4 regions of the Salinicola sp. V024 genome follow, and region 2 is predicted to be linked to each of the others. Evidence: predicted binding sites of a transcription regulator. Region 2 holds the regulator's gene; each other region holds the start of a gene.

Region 1 (3,192 bases), on a different contig from region 2:
TGCACGGACCGAGCGAACGAGCCACCAGGTCTTCGACCAGCGATTCGAGCTTGGCGCGCGTCACCTTGATGGCCAGGTGCTTGGGACCGGTGTTGTCCGCCGTGATGTACGGCAGGTTGACTTCGGTCTGCTGCGCGGAAGAGAGCTCGATCTTGGCTTTCTCGGCGGCTTCCTTCAGGCGCTGCATGGCGAGGCTGTCGCCGGACAGATCGATGCCTGAATCGCTTTTGAACTGCTGAACGAGATAGTCGATCAGCTTGAGATCGAAATCTTCGCCCCCCAGGAAGGTGTCGCCGTTGGTGGCGAGCACTTCGAACTGCTTCTCGCCATCGACGTCGGCGACTTCGATGATCGAGATATCGAACGTACCGCCACCCAGATCGTAGACCGCGATAGTGCGATCACCGGTGGAACGATCCATGCCGTAGGCCAGTGCGGCTGCGGTCGGCTCGTTGATGATGCGCTTGACCTCGAGACCGGCGATGCGGCCCGCGTCCTTGGTGGCCTGGCGCTGAGAATCGTTGAAGTAGGCCGGCACGGTGATGACCGCTTCGGTCACTTCTTCGCCGAGATAGTCTTCGGCGGTCTTCTTCATCTTCTTCAGCACTTCGGCGCTGACCTGCGGCGGCGCCAGCTTGTTGTCGTTGACCTTGACCCAGGCGTCGCCGTTGTCGGCTTCGACGATCTCGTAAGGCACCATCTTGATGTCTTTCTGAACGACGTCGTCCTTGAACTTGCGACCGACCAGACGCTTGATGGCGTAAAGCGTGTTGTGCGGGTTGGTGACCGCCTGACGCTTGGCCGCCTGACCGACCAGCGTTTCGCCGTCGTCGGTGTAAGCGATGATGGAAGGCGTCGTGCGGCCGCCTTCGGCGTTTTCGATCACTCGGGTCTTGTCACCATCCAGTACGGCAACACAGGAGTTGGTCGTACCCAGGTCAATGCCAATGATGCGTCCCATAATTCCTCACCTCTAACTATTCGTTGACGACTCAATTCGTTTTGATGACGGCGCTTGCTGCGCGTTTGACTGCTATGTGGGGGCTGGTCGGCGCCTTTCAAGTCCCGTCGACGATTCAAACGCATCGCCGGGCACACTCGCCCCCCTAGCCGCTAGTTCGCCGCCTTGCTGACCACGACCATGGCCGGACGCACCAGGCGGCCGTTCAGGGTGTAGCCTTTCTGCATCACATCCATCACGGTGTTGGGCTCCAGCTCGGGGTTGGGCACCATGGTCATCGCTTCGTGAAACTGCGGATCGAAAGGCTCACCCTGCGGATCGATCTGCTCGACACCGAATTTGCTCAGCGCATCGAGCTGCATCTTGAGGGTCATCGACACGCCTTCTCGGTGCGTGTTGTCGACCTCCTGCATGCTTTCCAGGCCTTTCTCCAGGCTGTCGACGACCGGAAGCAGCTCCTTGACGAACTTTTCGAGCGCAAACTTCTTGGCCTTGTCGGCGTCTTGCTCGGCGCGGCGGCGTGCGTTCTGCGCATCGGCGGCGGCCCGCATCGACTGGTCCTTGGCCTCCGCCAGCTCCTGCTCGAGCTCCTCGACCCGGGCAGCCAGAACCTCGGCTTCGGGATTGGCCTCGCCTTCCGTGTCGCCCGCCTCGTGTTCTATCGATTCCGCGAACTGCTCCAGATCGCCATCCAATGCGTCGTTGGTGGACTGATGCTGGGGTTCAGCGTCGCGCTCGGCGCGCTCGAGTTCTTCGTCTACGGGGTTCTGCGGATCTCTAGCCATGAATCTCTCCTGGCAAGGTGTTGTGACAGTTATTCGAAAAACGTGATTTCGACAAGCGTCGGAGCTGTCTGCCTATATGGGGCTATCGATTCAGATCTCAAGCGCCAATACCTCTCGACCGTCAAGACATTCATTGAAGGCGAATTTTGACTACTGTATAAACGAACAGATCGACAACACTTGACCGTCAGTCAACAGACCTCGCTCGTTCACCAGATTTCGACTGGCCGCCATCGACACCGGGAGGCAGCATGCTGATCCAACTCGCCATTCGTGACTTCGCTATCGTCGACACGCTGGATCTGGAGTTTCACGCCGGCATGACGGCCATCACCGGCGAGACCGGTGCCGGCAAGTCGATCCTGCTGGGTGCGCTGGGGCTCTGCCTGGGCGAGCGCGCCGACGCCGGCGGCGTTCGCCACGGCGCCGAACGCGCCGACCTGAGCGCACGTTTCGACATCGCCGAGCGGGAAGAAGCCAAGAGCTGGCTGAGCGCCCGCGAGCTCCCCACGGACGACTGCCTGCTTCGTCGCGTCGTTACCGCCAGCGGGCGCTCCAAGGCGTGGATCAACGGCCAGCCCTGCACCATTGCGGACCTGCGCGAGCTCGGCGAGTGCCTGATCGATGTGCATAGCCAGCACGCCCACCAGGCTCTGCTCAACGAGGAAACCCACCGCCGTCTGCTCGATGATGCCGCCGGCCATCATCAGGCGGTGGCCGAGCTGGGCGATCTGCATCGCCAGTGGCACACGCTGCGCCGACAGTACCGCGAGCGCAGCGAAAACGATGAAGAGCGCCAGGCCAAGCGTCAGCTACTGCGCTATCAGGTGGAGGAGCTGGATCAGCTCGATCTGCAGCCGGACGAGCTGGAAAGCCTCGAACAGGAACAGGAGACGCTGGCCCATGTCGAGGAAAGCCTGCAGGAAGCGCAGTTCGCCGCCGACAGCTGCGATCATGACGAGAACGGTGCGCTGACGCTGTTATTGCAGGCGACCACCCGGCTTGGTCGCGTACCCGGTAGCGACCGCGGCAGCCTGGCGGAAGCGCTGGGCATGCTGAACGAGGCGCAGATCCAGCTCGAGGAAGCCGCCCGGGAGCTTCATCACTACGTGGAGTCCACCGAGCTCGACCCGCAGCGCCTCGCCTGGGTCGATGAACGACTCAGCGAAATTCATCGCGTCGCACGTAAGCATCACGTCATGCCGGAAGAACTGGCCGGTCTCCACCGTCAACTGACCGACGAACTGGCCATGCTCGACAGCGGCGATGACGACCTGGAGTCGATGCGCGCGCGCCTGGACGAACTACGCCAGCAATACCGCGACGCTGCCAAGCGCATCAGCGACACGCGTCAACGCACGGCCACCGTCTTCGCTCAGCAGGTTCAGGAACAGCTGGCCTTTCTGGGCATGGACAAGGCGCGTTTCGCGGTCGACGTCACGCCGC
Region 2 (3,192 bases):
AGAGACGCGAGGCGATAACGCTCAGACCGCGTCCGTCGGGTCGATGTCCTCGAACAGCGTCAGCTGACGTTGATCCTGCTCCGGAAGCAGGCGCACGCCGACGCCCAACAGTCTGACCGGCCGTTCCCCGCGATGCCAGGCGCTCTCGAGCAGCTCGTGAAATCGCGCGTCGATAATCCCGCTGGCGCCGGTTTCCTGGGTGGTGCTGGCGAAGTCGTTGAAACGTACCTTGATGAACTGCTTGTTGATGGCGGGATCGCCGTGCCTCGCCAGCCGTTCGTGCAGTTTCTCGATCAGCGGTATCAGCGCCTGATGGCAACTGGCCAGCGCCGGTAGATCGCGATCATAGGTGGTTTCCACGCTGACCGACTTGCGTTCGCGGGAGACATTGACCGGTCGCTCGTCGATACCTTGGGCCAGTTCGTGAAGGCGCTGCCCGAACTTGCCGAACTGATCGAGTAATCGGTCCAGCGGCTGGGCGCGTAAATCGGCGCAGTTGGCGATGCCCAGCGAGTCGAGCTTGGCGGCGGTGGCCGGCCCGACGCCGTGGAGTTTCTTGACCGGCAGGTCGGTGATGAAGGACTCCGTCTGCTCGGGGGGAATCACGAACAGGCCGTCGGGTTTGTCCCAGTCGCTGGCTATCTTGGCAAGAAACTTGTTGGGCGCGACTCCGACCGAGATCACGATGCCGGTTCTCTCCAACGCTTCCTGCTTCAGCCACTGGGCCATCCAGGTAGCACTGCCTTGAAATCGGGTGACCTCGGTGACGTCGAGGTAGGCCTCGTCGAGAGACAGCGGTTCGACCCACGGTGTCAGTTCATGGAAGATGGCCTGAATCTGTTGGGAGACATCTCGGTACTTGTTGAAGTCTGGCGGCAGAATTTTCAGCTGAGGGCAGAGTCGCAATGCTCTGGCCGTGGGCATGGCCGAATGCACGCCGTAGTGTCGAGCGGGATAGTTGCAGGTCGCCACAACACCACGACGATCGGCGCTGCCGCCGATCGCCAGAGGGACTTCCTTCAGCGCGGGATCGTCGCGCATTTCGACAGCGGCGTAGAAACAGTCGCAGTCGGCGTGCAGAATCTTGCGCATGTCGCTAGAAGAGCACGATCAATGCAGGCCGGCGCCGTTGCCGCCACGGATGACGCCGACGCCAAGCCCTTCGATTTCGAGATGCTGATGCTCGAGGTCGATCACGATCGGTTCGAAGTCGGGATTCTCGGCGAGCAGCGTGACGCGGCGCCCTTCACGCTGGAAGCGTTTGACGGTGACATCGTCCTCGAGCCTTGCGACGACGATCTGGCCATTGCGAATCTGCTGAGTACGGTGAACGGCGAGCAGGTCGCCATCGAAAATACCGGCGTCTTTCATGGAGAGACCGCGAACTCTCAGCAGATAGTCCGCGCTCGGCGAGAAATAGTCAGCCGGTAGCGGGCAGTAGCGATCGATATGTTCGGTGGCGAGCATCGGGCTACCGGCGGCTACGCTCCCGATGATCGGCAGGCCGAGGGGGGAAGCCTCCTCCGGTTCGGGCTCGACGGCACTCGCCGGCAGACGAATGCCGCGGGAAGTGCCCGGGATCATCCGAATCACGCCTTTGCGATCCAGTGCGCGCAGATGCTCTTCCGCGGCATTGGGGGACCGAAATCCCAGTGCGCGGGCGATTTCGGCGCGCGTCGGTGGGTAACCGAATTCGCTCATTGTCTTGACGATAAAGTCATAGACATTCTGCTGCCGTGCGGTGAGGGGTCTCGCCATCGGTCTCTCCCTTGCCCGTGTCGCTATGTCAGTCAGGCGTGTGCGGGCCTGTTGAATTGCCAGGCATGTGCGGGCCTGTCGAATTGCCAGGCATGTGCGGGCCTGTCGAATTGCCAGGCATGTACTGGCCTGTTGAATCGCCAGGCGTTTCGAACCTGGCATGCGACCAGGCGTGTTCATGTATACAGCCTGGAATTGTATCCAGTCATCTTCGATGAGGGAAGGGGCTTTATCGCTCCAGACTGGACCTGGCGATGGGCTGGCCGAATGCCTGATTGTGCGGGCTGTCCCCGAATGATTAGAATCATGACCGTTCTAAGTCGTTGTTCTCAGGCGCGAGGTATGAGATGGCTCCACCCGATACCGTTACTCGCATTCTCGATACGGCGGAGATCCTGTTCGCCGAGAAGGGTTTCGCAGAAACCTCGCTGCGCAACATCACTACCCGGGCCAAGGTGAACCTGGCTGCGGTGAACTACCATTTCGGATCCAAGAAGTCGCTGATCCAGGCGGTATTCGCCCGCTACCTCGATCCGTTCGCGGCGCGTCTCAATACGGCGCTCGATGAACTGGAGTCCCGCTATCGAGGTAAGCAGATCCCGCTCGAGGTCCTGCTCGAGCAGCTCGCCACCAGCGTTCTGGAGGTGCCCGCCGAGCGCAATAGCCTCAAGATATTCATGAAGCTGCTCGGGCTCGCCTATACCCAGGCTCAGGGGCATCTGCGGCGTTATATTCAGGAGCACTACGGCGAAACCTTTCATCGCTTCGTCGAGTGCCTGCGCCTGGCAACGCCGGATTTACCGGACGTCGAGCGATTCTGGCGGCTGCATTTCATGCTGGGCACGGTGGTATTCACGCTCTCCGGCCTGGATGCGCTGCGCGATATCGCCGACAACGAATATCAGGATCATATGACGGTACGCGAGCTAATCCGGCATCTGCGCCCGGTGGTGGTTGCCGGCATGCAGGCGCCGCTCCCCGCTGCGCTGGAGGCGCACGCACCGCTGGCCGATTGAAGCGATAGAACCGACGCCACAAGGCGGATGCCATAGGGCGCCAGAACAGGGCGTCGAAACAGGGCGTCAGAACAGGACGTCGGAATCGCGTGTCCGGATAGCCTTGCGTCACGCTGCCTCTGTCATGCGTCTTCGGTGTCGTCTAGAATCGGGCGCTCAATGGTCTCAGGTGTTTGCTATGACTCAACCTCTCGGTCCGGTCATGCTGGATGTGGAAGGCACGCGGCTGCGTGATGAGGAGCGCCAGTTGATCTCCCGCCCGGAGGTCGGTGGCGTCTTGCTGTTTGCCAGAAATACGCCGGATGTCGCCACCACCCAGGCGCTGATCGGCCAGATTCGCGAATGTCGTCCCGATATCCTGGTGGCCGTCGATCAGGAAGGTGGCCGCGTACAGCGCCTGAAGGATGGCGTGACGCAG
Region 3 (3,192 bases), on a different contig from region 2:
TGTTCGGCGCGTGCAGGCGTTCGAGTACCTGAATGGCGGCGCCGACGATGGTGCGGCCGTCGTCGGTGGGGTTGTCCAGTTCGATGATCATGCTGGGGTTGTGCTGGGCGAGATCCTGCCGGTGCGGGTTGGTGCGCAGGAAGACGAGCACGGCGCGGCAGAGCGAGCCTTGCTTGCGCAGTTTCTCGGCGCTGCGCTGGGCGTGCTGCCGGATCGCCTCGCGGATCTCGCCCTTGTCATTGGTGAGCCGGCCGAAGCTGCGGCTGGTCATGATGCGCTCGCGCGCGAAGTCCATGCCGATCATCTCGATGGCGGGGGTTTCCTGCAGCTCGAGCACGGTGCGCTCGAGCGTGACCGAGAAGCGGCGGCGGATCTCCTTGGCGTTCTGGCAGCGGAGATCCCAGGCATTGCGGATACCCATACCGCTGAGCTTCTCGGCGAGGCGGCGGCCGACGCCCCAGACGTCGCCCAATTCGAAACGCTGCAACAGGCCTTTGGTTTGGGAGCTATCGGGGTAGAGCACGCAGACGCCGCCGAAGCCTTCGATCTTCTTCGAGGCGCGGTTGGCCACCTTGGCCAGCGTGCGGGTGGGGGCGACGCCGATCGAGACGGGTATGCCGGTGTACTGCTTCACCTGGCGCCGGAGTTCCCGAGCGTGCTCTTCGAGCTGGCCGGGGGCAAATCCAGAGAAGTCGACCCAACATTCATCGATCGAATACGGGTCGATGCCGGCGCTGAATTCTTCGAGCACCGCCTGGACTCGGCTACTGATATCGCCGTAGAGCTCGTAGTTGCTCGAGAACAGGGTGATCTCGCCGCGGGCGACCTGTTCCTTCAGATAGTGGGCCGGGGTGCCCATCTTGACGCCGAGCGCTTTCAGCTCGTTGCTGAGCGCGATGACGCAGCCGTCGTTGTTGCTCATGACGCCGACGGGCTTGCCGTTCAGGTGAGGCTGGAACAGCCGTTCACAGCTGACGTAGAACGAGTTGCAGTCGACGATCGCGATCATACCGGGAACTCGATGTGGTTCGAGCGCACGACGCCCCAGATCTGCGACTCGACGCCGTTGAGGGGAATCGGTGGGTAACGGTTGCCGCCGGAGCAGAGCAGTTGCCATTGGCCGCGCTCGATCCACTTCTTGACCATGAATTCGCCTTCCACCAACGCCAGCACGATGTGACCGGCGCGGGCGGTGACGGAGCGATCGACGATCAGGTAATCGCCTTCCTGGATGCGGTATTCCTCCATCGAGTCGCCCACGGCCTGGAACAGGAAGGTCGCGGCCTTGTGCTTGATATAGCGCTCGTTGAGATCGAACGACCGGCCGGCATAGTCCTCCGCGGGGCTGGCGAACCCGGCGATGCCGCAGCGGGCGAGTACGTCGGGGCAGGGAATCTCAAGACGGGGTGAATCCGGCCGCAGGGTGCCGAGCAGTTTGACGTTGGACATGGTGCATTCGCCTTCCTTTGAAATGCTGTATGGGTATACAGTATTTATTGAAAAGCGAGCGCCGGGCAAATGATTCTTTGGTAGCCCGGTGGACGAAAACGGAACGAGACCGGCCACGGCGCGGCTTGGGCCGATAATGAAAATTTTGCATACGTGGGGACGTCATGCAGGTGCAATATCTGGGACCGCTGATGATGGGGCTGGGGCATCCGGCGTTGATTGGCTATGACCTGGGAAGCTGGCCGGCGAGCTGTTTCGCGGTTGAGCTGAAGGCGGGTGCTGGCTTCGACGGCCCGCTGATCGAGGGCGATGTGCTGATCGCGGACGAAGACCGGATGATCGGCAATGAGGATCTGACGATCGCCAAGGTGGAAGGCGAGCATCTGCTGGCGAGAGCCTGGCGAATCGGCGGCCGCGTGCGGTTGATACCGCTGCACGGCCGGGAGTCGCTCTTTGCTCACGACGAGATGCTGTTGGGCGTGGTGGTCAGCCAGGCGCGGCGGTATGTGGTGTGATTAGGAGGCCTTATCGCGGAGCCAAGAAGACAGCCCCGCGTCGACTACCATCCGGGCTAGATCGTTGGGGCCAATCAGATGTGCATCGCAGCCTTCAGGCTTCACCACCTTTCCCGTATGCCAGACGAAGAACATCTTGTGAAATGTCTGGCTCAACTCGTGGGTTTCCCAGTATTCCAAGAACTGTTGCTGGTTAGTCGAAGCTTTGACCTGCACGAAGCCTCGTTCTTGAGTCGTGGGAAGTAGCAGCTCGAGATCGACGTGCTTCTGCGTCTTGCCCATGACACCCACGCGACGCCATCCACTGGCGGCGAACACGAGATCGACTAATAGCTCGAAATCCTGCCATGTCAGTTGCTTCATCAGAGCGATATTGGCGGCAACTAGCGCCTCCTCGGCTTGCCGAGCCGCTAAGACGTCGGGTGATTCTATCCCGTTGATCTTGCGCTCTAAATACGCCTTGGGGCCGACCTGACAAATGGTCCCTCTGAACCCTTGCACCCGCAGTAGCCGGCCCGAAAGCTGATCCGTCGAGAGCTGCGTGCCCGTAATCGAATGGCGATGCCAGCCGTCCAAAGTCTTGCGGCAACGTCTATCATCGTCCAAACGCCAAACGGCTCCCGTTGGGCGGCACCAATAGAGACAGCTGTCATGGATCGTGATGAAAACGTCCTCTGCAGTCGACTCGTGAAAAGTCCTTATCTGCTGCGTGTCTCGCGTGGCTGCTCCAGCGCTACCTTTCCGCCGCTCAAGCCACAGTTGCTTCACTGCATCCCAGTCTCCCCGTTCGCACATCTCCATGGGAGTCTGGTGATACCCAAATAGCAGAACACCTTCGGCAATGGCCTCGCGTTCCCAACTGCCGCCCGAGCCTAATTTTATATAGTGCGCATTCCGAATCTGAATCGTCATATCGACTAGCTCGTCAATTACCGTTTTTTGAATGATTCAACGACACAGAGACTCGCACGGCGTGCCGTCGTTGTCGCCGTCCAGCCTACCATTGCCGCACTGCTCAAGGTGAAACCGCGCCTCGGCGCAGGACCGCATCTGCCCGCAGGTCTTGCGCGTCGTGCAGCTGAAACCGTCGTCGTTCGCTGACTGAAGTGGCTCCGGGCGCGGGGACTCGGCCACCTGTCGGATCGTCGGCGCCGTCTCGTCGACATAAGGGTTGCCGCTGCCTTGGATCGCGGCGATACGCCGGTTTCGCTCCCGCTCCCAGTCGCTC
Region 4 (3,192 bases), on a different contig from region 2:
CGCCCGTGGCCCGGCGCCGTTCAGCACCGCCTTTTCCGGGCGATGCTCGCGATGTTCGACCAGCGGCTTGAGCACAGGCGCCCCCAGCCGCGCGACCAGACGCTGATGCAGCGCCGCCCAGGCCTGGGCCTGGCGCGCCGGGCCCTCCAGCAGTTCGCGCCGAATCGGCGCATAGGCCGCCAGCTGAGGCGCGAAAAGCGTCAAGGTCGTCACCGGGCCGGCGAGACGCACGCGCTCCAGATGGGCGCGGGTCAGCTCGAGCAACGTGTCGGGGTCGCGCTGTACCGCCAACAGACCGATCTCGACGGTCTGCGGCGGGCCATCTTCCAGCTCGAACGTCAGCCGGAACCGCTCGACCCCCGCATCCTGACCCATCAGAAACACGCCCAGCTCCTGCAACAGCCGCTTGAGCGGAAAGGCCAGACCGGCGATGGCATGTACCGGCTGGTCGAATTCGAAGGTGCGGGAAAACCGCGGCGTCGGGCGATGATAATCCAGCGCCAGTGGCCACTCCCCGCGCAGTTCGGCCAGGTGGCGCATCAGACCGCCACCGAAACGTCGGGCCAGGGCGTTGCGCGGCAGGGCGAACAGCTCGCCCAGCCGCTGAAACCCGCTGCGATTCAGGGTCTGCAGGATGTCACGATCGGCATCGATGCTCGCCAGCCCGGCGCGGTCGAGACGCAGCGTTGCCAGCGCCGACTCCAGCCCGGTGTCGTCCACCGCCAGCCCGTCGTGGACATTGACCAGGACTCGCGCCGCCGCCGGGTTGGGGGCGATCACCAGCCGATGCGAAAAACCGAGTGCGGTGAGTTCCGCCCGCAGTCGCGCCTCCAGACGCGGCCACGGGCCCAGCAGATCGAGACTGCTGGCGACTTCGAACACCAGCGCATGCGGGTAGTGAAGGCTGACCTGAGCGCTGAAACCGTAGGCCCAGGTCGCCAGCCGTCGGCGCCAGCGCTCCACCGAGTCGACATCGAAGAGTGCCGTCTCGAGCCGCTGACTCGAACCGGATCGAGAACCCCTATCTGGCGAGGCATCGGGCGCGTTGAAGTGCGCGTGTCCGGGCGCATTAATCTGCACGTGTCCGGGCGCCTTGGAAAGCGGCGCATTAACCTGCACATGTTCGGGTGCATTGAAGAGCGCTTCGGCGAAGCCCAGCGCCTGGCCGGGCTTGACGCCCTGCTCACGCGCGGCGCGATTGGCAGCGCGAATGCATTGACGCTGTATCGGCCCGTCGATCAGCGCGAACGGCGCCTCGGGGTCGGGACGGCGGCGCAGCGCCCCCTCCAGGGCCAGGCGCGGAAACAGCAGGCAGACCCAGCGCATGGCGTCACGCTCCGGCGCCGAAGGCGATTCGCCGCGCAGGGGCAAAGCCACCGCGACACTTGAGGATCTCCAGCTCGGCATGCCGGTGCAGTCGTATTCGCAGCGGCGCCGGGGAGGCTTCGGACACTTTCGCCAGCGGCCGGTGAACGAACGCCAGCGTATTCCCGCTCGTCGCCGCTACCTGCAACCGGCGCATGAGACGGCTATCGGCCTGCGGCAGCCAGGCGACGACGACTGCGCAACAGCCGGCACGAAGACACTGCTCCGTCGCCCACAGCGCCTCGCGCCCCTGCACATCCAGCCAGTGACACTGTTCGAGCGCCACGCCCGCCTGCCGCCATGCCGCCGGATACGGCACGCCCGGTGGCGATACCAGCACCACTGGCCGGCCCTCGCGGGTCATCCGCGAAAGCAGCGGCCACAGCAGGGCGAGCTCACCGTTGCCGGCCCCCGACGACAGCAGCTCGCTGATGGCGGCCGACGGCCAGCCGCCACCCGGCAATAGCGCGTCGAGCTCGGCGTGCCCGCTGGCAATCGCTTCACCACCGTCGCTGACGCCGCCCGCCTGGGCACGCCAGACCTGACGGCTGTCGAGCAGGGATTCCAGGCTGCTCATCGGCCGGCCCCCGTACCGGGCAGCGGCAGCAATATCCATCGGAAACGGCGAGAAGCGAGTGACGACATAAGGGTGGCCGAGACGGTTGAAACGTTGCCGACAGTGTCACTCAGAACACGATTACTGTCTATATATACAGTAATCGAGACACAAAAACGTCGCCCGTAGGCGACGTTTTCCGGTCACGAAGCCGTCATGACACGTTGTTGGAGACCCTCAGCGACCCCAGGCTGCGTTTGATCGCCTTGAGCTGATCGCTGATCTGCGGGCCACGATTCTTGGCCACGCCGACGGCGAGCACGTCGATGGTCAACAGATGGGCAATACGCGAGGTCATGGGAATGTAGACTTCGGTGTCTTCCTGCACGTCGACCGGCAATGTCAACGTCACCTCGCGGGCCAGCGGCGAATCGCTGGGGCACAGGCCGATCACGGTCGCCCCGGCCTTGACCGCCGTCCTGGCGCTGGCGATCAGCGCCCGGGTGCGGCCGGTCTGGGAGATCGCCACCACCACGTCGCCTGCTTTCAGGGTCGCGGCGGACATCGCCTGCAAATGCGGATCGGAGTAGGCCGAGGTCTGGATCTGCAGCCGGAAGAACTTGTGCTGGGCATCGGCGGCGACGATGCCCGAGGCGCCGTAACCGTAGAACTCGACCCGATTGGCCACCGCCAGCGCCGCAATCGCGCGGCCCAGCGCCTCGTTGTCCAGGTGATCGCGGACCTGTTCGAGCGTCTCGATGGTGCTGTCGAAGATACCGTGGGAGAACTCGGCCACGCTGTCGCCGTCGTTCATGGTGAACTGGGCGTACTGGCTGCCCTTGGCCATCATCTGCGCCAGCTTGAGCTTGAACTCCTGGAACCCGGCCATGCCCATGGCACGACAGAAACGCACCACCGTCGGCTCGCTGACCTGCGCCTCGCTGGCCAGATCGGTGATCCGCATCAGGATCACCTCTTCGGGGTTGCGCAGCACGAAGCGCGCCACCTTCTGCTCGGAGCGGCGCAGGCGATCCATGTGCACGCGCAATTCATCGAACAGCGAACGGCTCATGGCTGGCTCTCGGGTGGCGACATCAGGCGGACTTGCCTCTTCGGGTTTCGATGTAAGTTTCCATGTTCAGTATGCCCGACTCGTTGCAACGGCGACACATGGGACAAACGGCGTTGAAAGCATGACAAAAGCTAACCGTCATGATCTTGTAATGTTAGGTATAGTATGCATGTCGGGTGCTAACCGACCGATCCGACGA

What was found. Region 2 encodes LexA, which represses DNA repair genes until DNA is damaged. Its sites were predicted from a motif close to TACTGTNTANNTANACAGTA; they were not measured.
Region 1: the regulator LexA is predicted to act here: its motif matches at 1,898-1,917, upstream of recN (DNA repair protein RecN).
Region 3: the regulator LexA is predicted to act here: its motif matches at 1,473-1,492, upstream of ACUN9V_RS04995 (LexA family protein).
Region 4: the regulator LexA is predicted to act here: its motif matches at 2,064-2,083, upstream of imuA (translesion DNA synthesis-associated protein ImuA).

Annotation. Positions count from the first base shown of each region.
Region 1 is NZ_JBQXYB010000008.1:144,618-147,809, forward strand. It holds gene dnaK (molecular chaperone DnaK) at 1-961, opposite strand, end outside; gene grpE (nucleotide exchange factor GrpE) at 1,114-1,746, opposite strand; gene recN (DNA repair protein RecN) at 1,998-3,192, shown strand, end outside.
Region 2 is NZ_JBQXYB010000005.1:168,818-172,009, forward strand. It holds gene dinB (DNA polymerase IV) at 22-1,092, opposite strand; gene lexA (transcriptional repressor LexA) at 1,111-1,758, opposite strand; gene ACUN9V_RS10125 (TetR/AcrR family transcriptional regulator) at 2,106-2,774, shown strand; gene nagZ (beta-N-acetylhexosaminidase) at 2,953-3,192, shown strand, end outside.
Region 3 is NZ_JBQXYB010000002.1:344,176-347,367, forward strand. It holds gene ACUN9V_RS04990 (Y-family DNA polymerase) at 1-1,009, opposite strand, end outside; gene ACUN9V_RS04995 (LexA family protein) at 1,006-1,449, opposite strand; gene ACUN9V_RS05000 (hypothetical protein) at 1,614-1,964, shown strand; gene ACUN9V_RS05005 (hypothetical protein) at 1,965-2,876, opposite strand; gene ACUN9V_RS05010 (endonuclease) at 2,913-3,192, opposite strand, start outside.
Region 4 is NZ_JBQXYB010000012.1:59,178-62,369, reverse strand. It holds gene ACUN9V_RS15770 (Y-family DNA polymerase) at 1-1,377, opposite strand, end outside; gene imuA (translesion DNA synthesis-associated protein ImuA) at 1,331-1,942, opposite strand; gene hexR (transcriptional regulator HexR) at 2,136-2,993, opposite strand.